DNA from 3 places in the Viridibacillus sp. FSL H8-0110 genome. Region 2 is predicted to be linked to each of the others. Evidence: a T-box and tRNA genes for the amino acid it is inferred to sense, from the RefSeq annotation. Region 2 holds a T-box; the other regions hold tRNA genes.

Region 1 (4,524 bases), 790 kb from region 2:
AATGACTAAGGTTTCCTGAGGAAGGCTCGTCCGCTCAGGGTTAGTCGGGACCTAAGCCGAGGCCGATAGGCGTAGGCGATGGACAACAGGTTGATATTCCTGTACCACCTATTTACCATTTGAGCAATGGGGGGACGCAGTAGGATAGGGTAAGCATGCTGTTGGTTATGCATGTTCAAGCAGTGAGGCGTGAAATGAGGCAAATCCCATTTCTATAACGTTGAGCTGTGATGACGAGGACGTATGTCCGGAGTTCCTGATTTCACACTGCCAAGAAAAGCCTCTAGCGAGGTAAAAGGTGCCCGTACCGCAAACCGACACAGGTAGTCGAGGAGAGAATCCTAAGGTGTGCGAGAGAACTCTCGTTAAGGAACTCGGCAAAATGACCCCGTAACTTCGGGAGAAGGGGTGCTCTAGTAGGGTGAAAGCCCGAGAGAGCCGCAGTGAATAGGCCCAGGCGACTGTTTAGCAAAAACACAGGTCTCTGCAAAACCGTAAGGTGACGTATAGGGGCTGACGCCTGCCCGGTGCTGGAAGGTTAAGAGGAGTGCTTAGCGCAAGCGAAGGTGCGAATTGAAGCCCCAGTAAACGGCGGCCGTAACTATAACGGTCCTAAGGTAGCGAAATTCCTTGTCGGGTAAGTTCCGACCCGCACGAAAGGCGTAACGATCTGGGCACTGTCTCAACGAGAGACTCGGTGAAATTATAGTACCTGTGAAGATGCAGGTTACCCGCGACAGGACGGAAAGACCCCGTGGAGCTTTACTGTAGCCTGATATTGAATTTTGATACATCTTGTACAGGATAGGTAGGAGCCAGAGATTCCGGAGCGCCAGCTTCGGAGGAGGCGTTGGTGGGATACTACCCTAGATGTATTGAACTTCTAACCCATGCCCCTTAGCGGGGTAGGAGACAGTGTCAGGCGGGCAGTTTGACTGGGGCGGTCGCCTCCTAAAGAGTAACGGAGGCGCCCAAAGGTTCCCTCAGAATGGTTGGAAATCATTCGTAGAGTGTAAAGGCATAAGGGAGCTTGACTGCGAGACCTACAAGTCGAGCAGGGTCGAAAGACGGGCTTAGTGATCCGGTGGTTCCGCATGGAAGGGCCATCGCTCAACGGATAAAAGCTACCCCGGGGATAACAGGCTTATCTCCCCCAAGAGTCCACATCGACGGGGAGGTTTGGCACCTCGATGTCGGCTCATCGCATCCTGGGGCTGTAGTCGGTCCCAAGGGTTGGGCTGTTCGCCCATTAAAGCGGTACGCGAGCTGGGTTCAGAACGTCGTGAGACAGTTCGGTCCCTATCCGTCGTGGGCGTAGGAAATTTGAGAGGAGCTGTCCTTAGTACGAGAGGACCGGGATGGACACACCGCTGGTGTACCAGTTGTTCTGCCAAGGGCATCGCTGGGTAGCTATGTGTGGACGGGATAAGTGCTGAAAGCATCTAAGCATGAAGCCCCCCTCAAGATGAGATTTCCCATTACGCAAGTAAGTAAGATCCCTCAAAGACGATGAGGTAGATAGGTTCGAGGTGGAAGTGTGGCGACATACGGAGCTGACGAATACTAATAGATCGAGGACTTAACCAAATTTTACTTAACAAACTTCAATGTAATTTATCCAGTTTTGAGAGAACAAGAAAAACTTATTAAAAAAGTTTAAAAAACACTTGCTTTTAGCTAAGTGAAGTGATATAATAATTCTTGTCTTAAAATAGTCTAGTGACGATAGCAAAGAGGTCACACCCGTTCCCATGCCGAACACGGAAGTTAAGCTCTTTAGCGCCGATGGTAGTTGGGGGTTTCCCCCTGTGAGAGTAGGACGTTGCTAGGCGAATAATATGGAGGATTAGCTCAGCTGGGAGAGCACCTGCCTTACAAGCAGGGGGTCGGCGGTTCGATCCCGTCATCCTCCACCATTTTTCAAATAAACATTGCCGGTGTAGCTCAGTTGGTAGAGCAACTGACTTGTAATCAGTAGGTCGAGGGTTCGACTCCTTTCGCCGGCACCATTCATTTTATTTGAGCCATTAGCTCAGTTGGTAGAGCATCTGACTTTTAATCAGAGGGTCGTAGGTTCGAATCCTACATGGCTCACCATTTTTTAAAAAACATTATATGCGGGTGTGGCGGAACTGGCAGACGCACTAGACTTAGGATCTAGCGCCGCAAGGCGTGGGGGTTCGACTCCCTTCACCCGCACCATAATTTTTAAGTTTATCAGCATATTGCGGAAGTAGTTCAGTGGTAGAACACCACCTTGCCAAGGTGGGGGTCGCGAGTTCGAACCTCGTCTTCCGCTCCAAAATATGCCGGGGTGGCGGAACTGGCAGACGCACAGGACTTAAAATCCTGCGGTAGGTGACTACCGTACCGGTTCGATTCCGGTCCTCGGCACCATTTCTTTTAATTTAATACAAGTGATAATATATGCGCCCGTAGCTCAATTGGATAGAGCGTCTGACTACGGATCAGAAGGTTGTGGATTCGACTTCTGCCGGGCGCGCCATTAACGGGAAGTAGCTCAGCTTGGTAGAGCACTTGGTTTGGGACCAAGGGGTCGCAGGTTCGAATCCTGTCTTCCCGACCATTATTACTTATACCCATACGGGGCCTTAGCTCAGCTGGGAGAGCGCCTGCCTTGCACGCAGGAGGTCAGCGGTTCGATCCCGCTAGGCTCCACCATATATATCTTATGAACCTTGAAAACTGAACATGCAAGACGTTAATCAATAAATGTTTTTGAACATCAACTCTGTTGGTGGATCAAAACAAAAATAGATATCATCTTCGGATGATACGCTAGCAAAGCTAATGAGCTTTCAAACTACTTTTATGGAGAGTTTGATCCTGGCTCAGGACGAACGCTGGCGGCGTGCCTAATACATGCAAGTCGAGCGAATGATGAAGAAGCTTGCTTCTTCTGATTTAGCGGCGGACGGGTGAGTAACACGTGGGCAACCTACCTAGTAGATTGGGATAACTCCGGGAAACCGGGGCTAATACCGAATAATCCATTTTGTCACATGGCAAAATGCTGAAAGGCGGTTTCGGCTGTCACTACTAGATGGGCCCGCGGTGCATTAGCTAGTTGGTGGGGTAACGGCCTACCAAGGCAACGATGCATAGCCGACCTGAGAGGGTGATCGGCCACATTGGGACTGAGACACGGCCCAAACTCCTACGGGAGGCAGCAGTAGGGAATCTTCCACAATGGACGAAAGTCTGATGGAGCAACGCCGCGTGAGTGATGAAGGTTTTCGGATCGTAAAACTCTGTTGTAAGGGAAGAACAAGTACGTTAGTAACTGAACGTACCTTGACGGTACCTTATTAGAAAGCCACGGCTAACTACGTGCCAGCAGCCGCGGTAATACGTAGGTGGCAAGCGTTGTCCGGATTTATTGGGCGTAAAGCGCGCGCAGGTGGTTTCTTAAGTCTGATGTGAAAGCCCACGGCTCAACCGTGGAGGGTCATTGGAAACTGGGAGACTTGAGTGCAGAAGAGGAAAGTGGAATTCCAAGTGTAGCGGTGAAATGCGTAGAGATTTGGAGGAACACCAGTGGCGAAGGCGACTTTCTGGTCTGTAACTGACACTGAGGCGCGAAAGCGTGGGGAGCAAACAGGATTAGATACCCTGGTAGTCCACGCCGTAAACGATGAGTGCTAAGTGTTAGGGGGTTTCCGCCCCTTAGTGCTGCAGCTAACGCATTAAGCACTCCGCCTGGGGAGTACGGCCGCAAGGTTGAAACTCAAAGGAATTGACGGGGGCCCGCACAAGCGGTGGAGCATGTGGTTTAATTCGAAGCAACGCGAAGAACCTTACCAGGTCTTGACATCCCAATGACCGCTCTAGAGATAGAGTTTTCCCTTCGGGGACATTGGTGACAGGTGGTGCATGGTTGTCGTCAGCTCGTGTCGTGAGATGTTGGGTTAAGTCCCGCAACGAGCGCAACCCTTGATCTTAGTTGCCATCATTTAGTTGGGCACTCTAAGGTGACTGCCGGTGACAAACCGGAGGAAGGTGGGGATGACGTCAAATCATCATGCCCCTTATGACCTGGGCTACACACGTGCTACAATGGACGATACAAAGAGTCGCTAACTCGCGAGGGTATGCTAATCTCATAAAATCGTTCTCAGTTCGGATTGTAGGCTGCAACTCGCCTACATGAAGCCGGAATCGCTAGTAATCGTGGATCAGCATGCCACGGTGAATACGTTCCCGGGCCTTGTACACACCGCCCGTCACACCACGAGAGTTTGTAACACCCGAAGTCGGTGAGGTAACCTTTATGGAGCCAGCCGCCGAAGGTGGGATAGATGATTGGGGTGAAGTCGTAACAAGGTAGCCGTATCGGAAGGTGCGGCTGGATCACCTCCTTTCTAAGGATAATTACGGAAACAGATCTTGGATCTGTCGATTAACGTCTTGCGTTCAGTTTTGAAGGTTTATAAAACCTTATATTTTTCCGAAAAAGGGGCCTATAGCTCAGCTGGTTAGAGCGCACGCCTGATAAGCGTGAGG
Region 2 (4,524 bases):
ATTAATCCGATTGTAAAAAAATTGGAACATCTTATGAAAGCGCAACTAGTGTTAGGGATTTCCATCTACATCGTATCTTTTATTGTAGTGAGCTTTGCAGAATCATTCCAAATGTTCATGGTCGCAATTATCATTTTGACTTTTGGTGAAATGTTCGTATGGCCAGCAATTCCTACAATTGCTAGTACGTTAGCGCCCAAAGGACGAGATGGATTTTATCAAGGTGTTGTAAATAGTGCTGCAATGATAGGACGAATGGTCGGCCCCTTTATAGGTGGTGTGCTGGCTGATCAATTAGGGATGCATATCATGTTCATTGTTTTAACAATTTTCCTTGCGATTGCTATAGTACCTTACGTCATGTATGATCGACCACTAAAAGAGAAAAAAACTGAGAGTCTTTGAGATTCTCAGTTTTTTTATTTACATAAAATACTACAAAAATATATATTTCTGCTAGAATTTGAATATTTATTACTTGTTTGAGAAAATGAAAGAGGGAGAAATTTTAAGTGAAGAAAGGGGTAGTGAAGATGAAGCCTATTTATACTTCTGCAAATGAAGCGATTGCTGATATTCAAGATGGTATGACACTTATGGTGGGTGGGTTTGGCTTAGTTGGTATTCCAGAGCAACTCATTCTAGCTTTAGTTGAAAAAGAAGTGAAAGACTTAACAATCATTTCTAACAATTGTGGCATTGATGATTGGGGACTTGGATTACTGCTACATAAAAAACAAATAAAGAAAATGATCGGTTCTTATGTAGGAGAGAATAAGGAATTCGAGCGTCAGGTACTATCTGGTGAAATTGAGGTAGAACTGACACCACAAGGCACACTAGCCGAGAAAATTCGTGCTGGTGGAGCAGGGATTCCAGCATTTTATACACCTGCGGGAGTGGGGACTCCTATTGCAGAAGGGAAGGAAACACGCATATTCGATGGTAAGGAATATGTCTTAGAAGAAGCCTTACGTGCAGACTTTTCATTAATAAGAGCAGCTAAGGCAGATCGTTTTGGTAATTTAATTTATAACAAAACAGCACAAAACTTTAATCCAATCATGGCTGCGGCAGGACTTTTTACGATTGCAGAAATAGAGGAATTAGTGGAGCCGGGGGATATTGACCCGAACCAAGTTCAGACGCCGAGCATTTACGTACAAGGCCTAGTTCAGGCGAAGCAGGAAAAAAGAATTGAACGCTTAATGATTCGTTCTTAAAGAAAGGGGACTTTGAGATATGAATGTAAGAGAAATAATAGCACGTCGTGCGGAGCAGGAAATTGCTGACGGGAATTATGTCAATTTAGGAATTGGTATGCCAACATTAGTGGCTAATTATATAGCTCCAAATAAACAAGTAATTTTACAATCAGAAAATGGATTATTAGGAATTGGGCCATATCCAACAAAGGATGAGGTAGATCCTGATTTGATAAATGCAGGGAAAGAAACGGTAACAACTATTCCTGGCTCTGCTTTTTTTAGCAATGCTGAATCATTTGCTATGATCCGCGGAGGGCATATTGATGTAGCCATTTTAGGTGGAATGGAAGTATCTGAAACAGGTGACTTAGCTAATTGGATGATTCCAGGTAAAATGATTAAAGGTATGGGCGGAGCAATGGACTTAGTACATGGCGCGAAGAAAATTATCGTAATAATGGAGCATGTAGCAAAGGATGGCTCTGCTAAGATTAAAAAGACTTGTGAGCTACCGTTAACAGGAAAGTCCGTTGTCGACAAAATCATTACTGATCGAGCTGTCATTGATGTAACACCTACAGGACTGGTATTAAGAGAAGTATTTGAAGGGTATACAGTAGAAGAAGTTGTTGCGGCTACTGGGGCCAATCTAAATATTGAAAATGTTCAGGAAAATGTAGTAGTAAGATAAGTATATTCTAAATAAAAAAGAAAGGCATAAGTAGGGTATGCCTTTCTTTTTTTACTTTAAAATAAAACGCGTATTATTGATATTCTTTTCTTTACATATATATATAGTAGAAATCGAACCTTTTACATATTATAAAAAACACTCATATTGAATATCTTAACCCTTTTATTTACAATGATTTTTAAATTGCTTGTCATTTTGGCTCAATTCGATTAGAATTAGATTCAATATAACAAGACTATGATAAGGAATAGTAAATTTATTTGATTTTCAAGAGAGCTAGCGGGTGGTGTGAGCTAGTAAATGGATAAATTGAACTCGCCTTGGAGTCTGCAATGGTGAATACAAGTGTAACCAAAGCCGTTTTCCGCGTTAAGGAGTCAAGTTGAGTGTAATACACTAATTTGGGTGGTACCGCGGGAACCTTTTTAAGCTCTCGTCCCTTTTTCTAGGGACGGGAGTTTTTATTTTGTCTAAAATATAGGAATATTATGACAATGTAAAAGGCGAAACTTGTTTTATTATTTTAAGGAGGAGAAATCATTGAATTTCAATCATCAAGAGATCGAAAAGAAATGGCAATCGTATTGGGCAGAACATAATACATTTAAAACTGTCAATGATGAATCAAAGCCAAAATTTTATGCACTAGATATGTTCCCTTATCCATCAGGAGCGGGTCTACATGTTGGACACCCTGAAGGATATACAGCAACAGATATTTTAAGTCGTTTCAAGCGTATGCAAGGCTATAATGTCCTTCACCCAATCGGTTGGGATGCATTCGGACTACCTGCTGAACAATATGCTTTAGACACGGGTAATGATCCTGCTGAATTTACAGCAAAAAATATTGCGACATTTAAACGTCAAATTCAAGAACTTGGCTTTTCATATGACTGGGATCGTGAAATCAATACAACAGATCCAAGCTACTATAAATGGACTCAATGGATTTTCGTCCAATTATACAAAAAAGGCTTAGCTTATATTGATGAGGTAGCTGTTAACTGGTGCCCAGCACTTGGTACAGTACTTGCCAATGAAGAAGTAATTGATGGTAAATCAGAACGTGGTGGACACCCTGTTGAACGCCGTCCTATGAAACAATGGATGCTGAAAATTACTGCTTATGCTGATCGTTTAGTCGACGATTTAGAAGAAGTAGATTGGCCAGAAAATATTAAAGATATGCAACGTCACTGGATTGGTCGCTCTGAAGGTGCAGAAGTGGCATTCACAGTAGATGGTACAAATCAATCGTTCCGTGTATTCACAACACGCCCGGACACATTATTTGGTGCTACTTATGCAGTACTTGCCCCTGAACATAAACTAGTAGCTGAAATTACAACAGATGCACAAAAAGCAGCAGTTGAAGCATACTTAGACGAAGTGAAAATGAAATCAGATCTTGAACGTACTGATCTTGCAAAAGAAAAAACTGGTGTCTTCACAGGCGCTTATGCAGTTAATCCGATTAATGGTGAAAAAATGCCGATTTGGATCGCGGACTATGTACTTGCAACATATGGTACAGGAGCAATCATGGCTGTTCCTGCTCACGATGAACGTGACTACGAATTTGCAAAACAATTCGATTTACCAATCGTTGAAGTTGTAGCTGGTGGAGATATCGAAAAAGAAGCTTACGCTGGAGAAGGTAAACATGTTAACTCTGGATTCCTTGATGGTTTAGGCAAAGAAGAAGCTATTGCTAAAGCGATTGAATGGTTAGAAGAAAAAGGCGTAGGTGAAAAGAAAATTTCTTATCGTTTACGCGACTGGTTATTTAGCCGTCAACGTTATTGGGGAGAGCCGATTCCAGTTATCCATTGGGAAGATGGCGAAGTAACAACGCTTGATGAATCAGAACTACCACTTATTTTACCTAAAACAGATGATATCCGCCCAAGTGGAACAGGAGAATCACCACTTGCGAATATTGAAGAGTGGGTAAATGTAGTTGACCCTGTAACAGGTAAAAAAGGTCGTAGAGAAACAAATACTATGCCACAATGGGCTGGTTCAAGTTGGTACTTCCTGCGTTATATCGATCCAACAAATGATGAAATGCTAGCGGATCCAGAATTATTAAAACGCTGGTTACCAGTTGATATTTACATTGGTGGTCAAGAGCACGCTGTTCTGCATTTACTATATGCTCGTTTCTGGCATAAAGTATTGTACGATCTAGGTGTTGTACCAACTAAAGAGCCTTTCCAAAAATTATTTAACCAAGGGATGATTTTAGGAGAAGGTAATGAAAAAATGTCTAAATCAAAAGGGAATGTAGTAAACCCTGATGATATCATTGCGAGCCACGGTGCAGATACACTTCGACTTTACGAAATGTTCATGGGCCCACTTGAAGCATCTATTCCATGGTCTGAAAATGGCCTTGATGGAGCGCGACGCTTCTTAGATCGTATCTGGCGTTTATTTATCAATGAAGATGGATCATTATCAGATAAAATCCAAGCTTCAGAAGATACTACTTTAGAAAAAGTGTATAACCAAACAGTGAAAAAAGTAACTGAAAACTACGAGCATATTCGTTTCAACACGGCTATTTCACAAATGATGGTATTCATCAATGATTGCTACAAAGCAGATGTCGTGCCA
Region 3 (4,524 bases), 520 kb from region 2:
ATCCCCGCACTTTTCAACGTACGTGGGTTCGGGCCTCCAGTAAGTGTTACCTTACCTTCACCCTGGACATGGGTAGATCACCTGGTTTCGGGTCTACAACCACATACTCATTCGCCCTATTCAGACTCGCTTTCGCTGCGGCTCCGTCTTCTAAAACTTAACCTCGCATGTAATCGTAACTCGCCGGTTCATTCTACAAAAGGCACGCTATCACCCATTAACGGGCTCTAACTACTTGTAGGCACATGGTTTCAGGATCTATTTCACTCCCCTTCCGGGGTGCTTTTCACCTTTCCCTCACGGTACTGGTTCACTATCGGTCACTAGGTAGTATTTAGCCTTGGGAGATGGTCCTCCCAGATTCCGACGGAATTTCACGTGTTCCGCCGTACTCAGGATACACTCAAGAGAGAATGAACTTTCAACTACAGGGCTGTTACCTGCTCTGGCGGGCCTTTCCAGACCGCTTCGTTTAACTCATTCCTTTGTAACTCCATATAGAGTGTCCTACAACCCCAAGAGGCAAGCCTCTTGGTTTGGGCTATTCCCGTTTCGCTCGCCGCTACTCAGGGAATCGATTTTTCTTTCTCTTCCTCCAGGTACTTAGATGTTTCAGTTCCCTGGGTCTGCCATCAAGACGCTATGTATTCACGTCAAGATACTGCTCCATTACGAACAGTGGGTTCCCCCATTCGGAAATCTCCGGATCAAAGCTCACTTACAGCTCCCCGAAGCATATCGGTGTTAGTGCCGTCCTTCTTCGGCTCCTAGTGCCAAGGCATCCGCCATGCGCCCTTAATAACTTAACCTAAAAGTTAGTTATTAAGCCTAAAAAACTTAATAATAAAAAATGTGTTACTTAATTTGCTTCAATGTCGTTTTATCCAGTTTTCAAAGAACAAGGTTTTGAAGATCATTTTACAATGAGCCTTCAAAACTGAACGCAAGACGTTAATCGACAGATCCAAGATCTGTTTCCGTAATTATCCTTAGAAAGGAGGTGATCCAGCCGCACCTTCCGATACGGCTACCTTGTTACGACTTCACCCCAATCATCTATCCCACCTTCGGCGGCTGGCTCCATAAAGGTTACCTCACCGACTTCGGGTGTTACAAACTCTCGTGGTGTGACGGGCGGTGTGTACAAGGCCCGGGAACGTATTCACCGTGGCATGCTGATCCACGATTACTAGCGATTCCGGCTTCATGTAGGCGAGTTGCAGCCTACAATCCGAACTGAGAACGATTTTATGAGATTAGCATACCCTCGCGAGTTAGCGACTCTTTGTATCGTCCATTGTAGCACGTGTGTAGCCCAGGTCATAAGGGGCATGATGATTTGACGTCATCCCCACCTTCCTCCGGTTTGTCACCGGCAGTCACCTTAGAGTGCCCAACTAAATGATGGCAACTAAGATCAAGGGTTGCGCTCGTTGCGGGACTTAACCCAACATCTCACGACACGAGCTGACGACAACCATGCACCACCTGTCACCAATGTCCCCGAAGGGAAAACTCTATCTCTAGAGCGGTCATTGGGATGTCAAGACCTGGTAAGGTTCTTCGCGTTGCTTCGAATTAAACCACATGCTCCACCGCTTGTGCGGGCCCCCGTCAATTCCTTTGAGTTTCAACCTTGCGGCCGTACTCCCCAGGCGGAGTGCTTAATGCGTTAGCTGCAGCACTAAGGGGCGGAAACCCCCTAACACTTAGCACTCATCGTTTACGGCGTGGACTACCAGGGTATCTAATCCTGTTTGCTCCCCACGCTTTCGCGCCTCAGTGTCAGTTACAGACCAGAAAGTCGCCTTCGCCACTGGTGTTCCTCCAAATCTCTACGCATTTCACCGCTACACTTGGAATTCCACTTTCCTCTTCTGCACTCAAGTCTCCCAGTTTCCAATGACCCTCCACGGTTGAGCCGTGGGCTTTCACATCAGACTTAAGAAACCACCTGCGCGCGCTTTACGCCCAATAAATCCGGACAACGCTTGCCACCTACGTATTACCGCGGCTGCTGGCACGTAGTTAGCCGTGGCTTTCTAATAAGGTACCGTCAAGGTACGTTCAGTTACTAACGTACTTGTTCTTCCCTTACAACAGAGTTTTACGATCCGAAAACCTTCATCACTCACGCGGCGTTGCTCCATCAGACTTTCGTCCATTGTGGAAGATTCCCTACTGCTGCCTCCCGTAGGAGTTTGGGCCGTGTCTCAGTCCCAATGTGGCCGATCACCCTCTCAGGTCGGCTATGCATCGTTGCCTTGGTAGGCCGTTACCCCACCAACTAGCTAATGCACCGCGGGCCCATCTAGTAGTGACAGCCGAAACCGCCTTTCAGCATTTTGCCATGTGACAAAATGGATTATTCGGTATTAGCCCCGGTTTCCCGGAGTTATCCCAATCTACTAGGTAGGTTGCCCACGTGTTACTCACCCGTCCGCCGCTAAATCAGAAGAAGCAAGCTTCTTCATCATTCGCTCGACTTGCATGTATTAGGCACGCCGCCAGCGTTCGTCCTGAGCCAGGATCAAACTCTCCATAAAAGTAGTTTGAAAGCTCATTAGCTTTGCTAGCGTATCATCCGAAGATGATATCTATTTTTGTTTTGATCCACCAACAGAGTTGATGTTCAAAAACATTTATTGATTAACGTCTTGCATGTTCAGTTTTCAAGGTTCATAAATTATATTGGAGCGGGTGAAGAGAATCGAACTCTCGACAACAGCTTGGAAGGCTGTGGTTTTACCACTAAACTACACCCGCATTAATATTATGTTTTTAAAAAATATGGCGCGCCCGGCAGAAGTCGAATCCACAACCTTCTGATCCGTAGTCAGACGCTCTATCCAATTGAGCTACGGGCGCATATCGTATATTATATATTATAAGTGTTTGGTGCGGTCGAGAGGACTTGAACCTCCACCGAGTAAACCTCGACTAGGCCCTCAACCTAGCGCGTCTGCCATTCCGCCACGGCCGCATTTTAATTGAAACATGTAGGTTATATTATATCACCTTAAAACATAATGTCAAGTTAAAATGGTGAGTCATGCAGGATTCGAACCTGCGACCCTCTGATTAAAAGTCAGATGCTCTACCAACTGAGCTAATGACTCGTAGCTAAAATAATGAAAATGGCTGGGGTACCTGGATTCGAACCAGGGCATGACGGAATCAAAATCCGTTGCCTTACCGCTTGGCTATACCCCAAAAATAAATGGCGGTCCGGACGGGACTCGAACCCGCGACCTCCTGCGTGACAGGCAGGCATTCTAACCAACTGAACTACCGGACCATATAAAGATTGGTGACCCCTACGGGATTCGAACCCGTGTTACCGCCGTGAAAGGGCGGTGTCTTAACCGCTTGACCAAGGGGCCATATGGCTCCGAAGGTAGGACTCGAACCTACGACCGTCCGGTTAACAGCCGGATGCTCTACCACTGAGCTACTTCGGAAAAATATGTTGCATTTCGTTACATTTTGTCGTCATCACCTTGTCGACTTTTATTATTATAGACAGGTATTTTGAAAAGGTCAAGCATTTTTCTAAAAAAACTTTCAACCAATTTGTTTAATGTGCCCTAAACACTTGCTACAACGGTATTTTGCGGGGTTCATTCTTTTTTTTCTATCATAGTTTGTACCACATTTTATACATATATAAGTATAACTTTTATTAGACTTCTTCCCCGTTATCTCTGTTAAGTTAGAACAGTATCTAGGAGCATTAGTTTCTTTTAATAGAAACCGAAAATCTGCATCCCGATGTTTATACCCCTTTCCTTCTATATGAAGATGATAATGACATAGCTCATGACGAATAATCCCTTCTACTTCTTGAATACCGAACTTTTCAAACGCTTTCGGATTAATCTCTATATTATGAGATCGTAATAAGTATCTACCGCCTGTAGAGCGTAATCGCTTATTAAAATAAGCTTGATGTCTAAATGATTTATGGAATACATTTATAGAGATTTCTATTACAAGGTTTTGTAGCTCTTTATCTGTCATATTATCCTTCCCTTTCTTCTATAAAATAAACCTCGCTTTAAAGCGAGGTTTATTTTCCTGCTATTTTAATCGATTTGTTTTGTTGGGGGAAGCATCGTTAAGGCAATTCTCCCTTTATCCTTTTCAATCTTTTCTACCCATACTGTTACGATGTCGCCAAGAGCTACTACATCTAAAGGATGTTTTACATAGCCGTTTTTTAATTTAGAAATATGGACAAGACCATCTTGTTTAACACCGATATCGACAAATGCACCGAAATCCACTACGTTGCGTACCGTCCCTTGCATCTCCATTCCTGATTGCAAATCTTCCATTTTCAAAATATCTTTCTTTAATAATGGTTGCGGGAAAGCGTCGCGTGGATCACGTGAAGGTTTCATCAATGTATCAATGACATCTTTTAACGTTACTTCACCTATATCCAACTGGGAGCTCAAAGTTGAAATATCTAAGTTTGCTAGCGCTTTTTCAGCTTCTGTTGTACCTAGCTGTTCCTTCTTA

Evidence for each region. The T-box of region 2 lies ahead of leuS (leucine--tRNA ligase). A T-box ahead of a tRNA ligase gene usually reads a tRNA of that ligase, here a tRNA-Leu.
Region 1: it has a tRNA-Leu gene. The T-box ahead of leuS (leucine--tRNA ligase) is inferred to sense a tRNA for this amino acid. The anticodon was not compared.
Region 3: it has a tRNA-Leu gene. The T-box ahead of leuS (leucine--tRNA ligase) is inferred to sense a tRNA for this amino acid. The anticodon was not compared.

Annotation. Positions count from the first base shown of each region.
Region 1 is NZ_JBBOPJ010000001.1:102,208-106,731, forward strand. It holds rRNA gene MHH98_RS00490 (23S ribosomal RNA) at 1-1,587, shown strand, start outside; rRNA gene rrf (5S ribosomal RNA) at 1,716-1,831, shown strand; tRNA gene MHH98_RS00500 (tRNA-Val) at 1,841-1,916, shown strand; tRNA gene MHH98_RS00505 (tRNA-Thr) at 1,934-2,009, shown strand; tRNA gene MHH98_RS00510 (tRNA-Lys) at 2,022-2,097, shown strand; tRNA gene MHH98_RS00515 (tRNA-Leu) at 2,118-2,202, shown strand; tRNA gene MHH98_RS00520 (tRNA-Gly) at 2,228-2,302, shown strand; tRNA gene MHH98_RS00525 (tRNA-Leu) at 2,309-2,397, shown strand; tRNA gene MHH98_RS00530 (tRNA-Arg) at 2,430-2,506, shown strand; tRNA gene MHH98_RS00535 (tRNA-Pro) at 2,511-2,587, shown strand; tRNA gene MHH98_RS00540 (tRNA-Ala) at 2,607-2,682, shown strand; rRNA gene MHH98_RS00545 (16S ribosomal RNA) at 2,830-4,382, shown strand; tRNA gene MHH98_RS00550 (tRNA-Ile) at 4,478-4,524, shown strand, end outside.
Region 2 is NZ_JBBOPJ010000001.1:896,256-900,779, forward strand. It holds gene MHH98_RS04515 (MDR family MFS transporter) at 1-405, shown strand, start outside; gene MHH98_RS04520 (CoA transferase subunit A) at 534-1,223, shown strand; gene MHH98_RS04525 (3-oxoacid CoA-transferase subunit B) at 1,243-1,899, shown strand; T-box leader at 2,131-2,346, shown strand; gene leuS (leucine--tRNA ligase) at 2,443-4,524, shown strand, end outside.
Region 3 is NZ_JBBOPJ010000001.1:376,357-380,880, reverse strand. It holds rRNA gene MHH98_RS01995 (23S ribosomal RNA) at 1-809, opposite strand, end outside; rRNA gene MHH98_RS01990 (16S ribosomal RNA) at 994-2,546, opposite strand; tRNA gene MHH98_RS01985 (tRNA-Gly) at 2,693-2,766, opposite strand; tRNA gene MHH98_RS01980 (tRNA-Arg) at 2,792-2,868, opposite strand; tRNA gene MHH98_RS01975 (tRNA-Leu) at 2,897-2,983, opposite strand; tRNA gene MHH98_RS01970 (tRNA-Lys) at 3,044-3,119, opposite strand; tRNA gene MHH98_RS01965 (tRNA-Gln) at 3,139-3,213, opposite strand; tRNA gene MHH98_RS01960 (tRNA-Asp) at 3,222-3,298, opposite strand; tRNA gene MHH98_RS01955 (tRNA-Glu) at 3,309-3,383, opposite strand; tRNA gene MHH98_RS01950 (tRNA-Asn) at 3,387-3,461, opposite strand; gene MHH98_RS01945 (SprT family protein) at 3,565-4,020, opposite strand; gene MHH98_RS01940 (Tex family protein) at 4,086-4,524, opposite strand, start outside.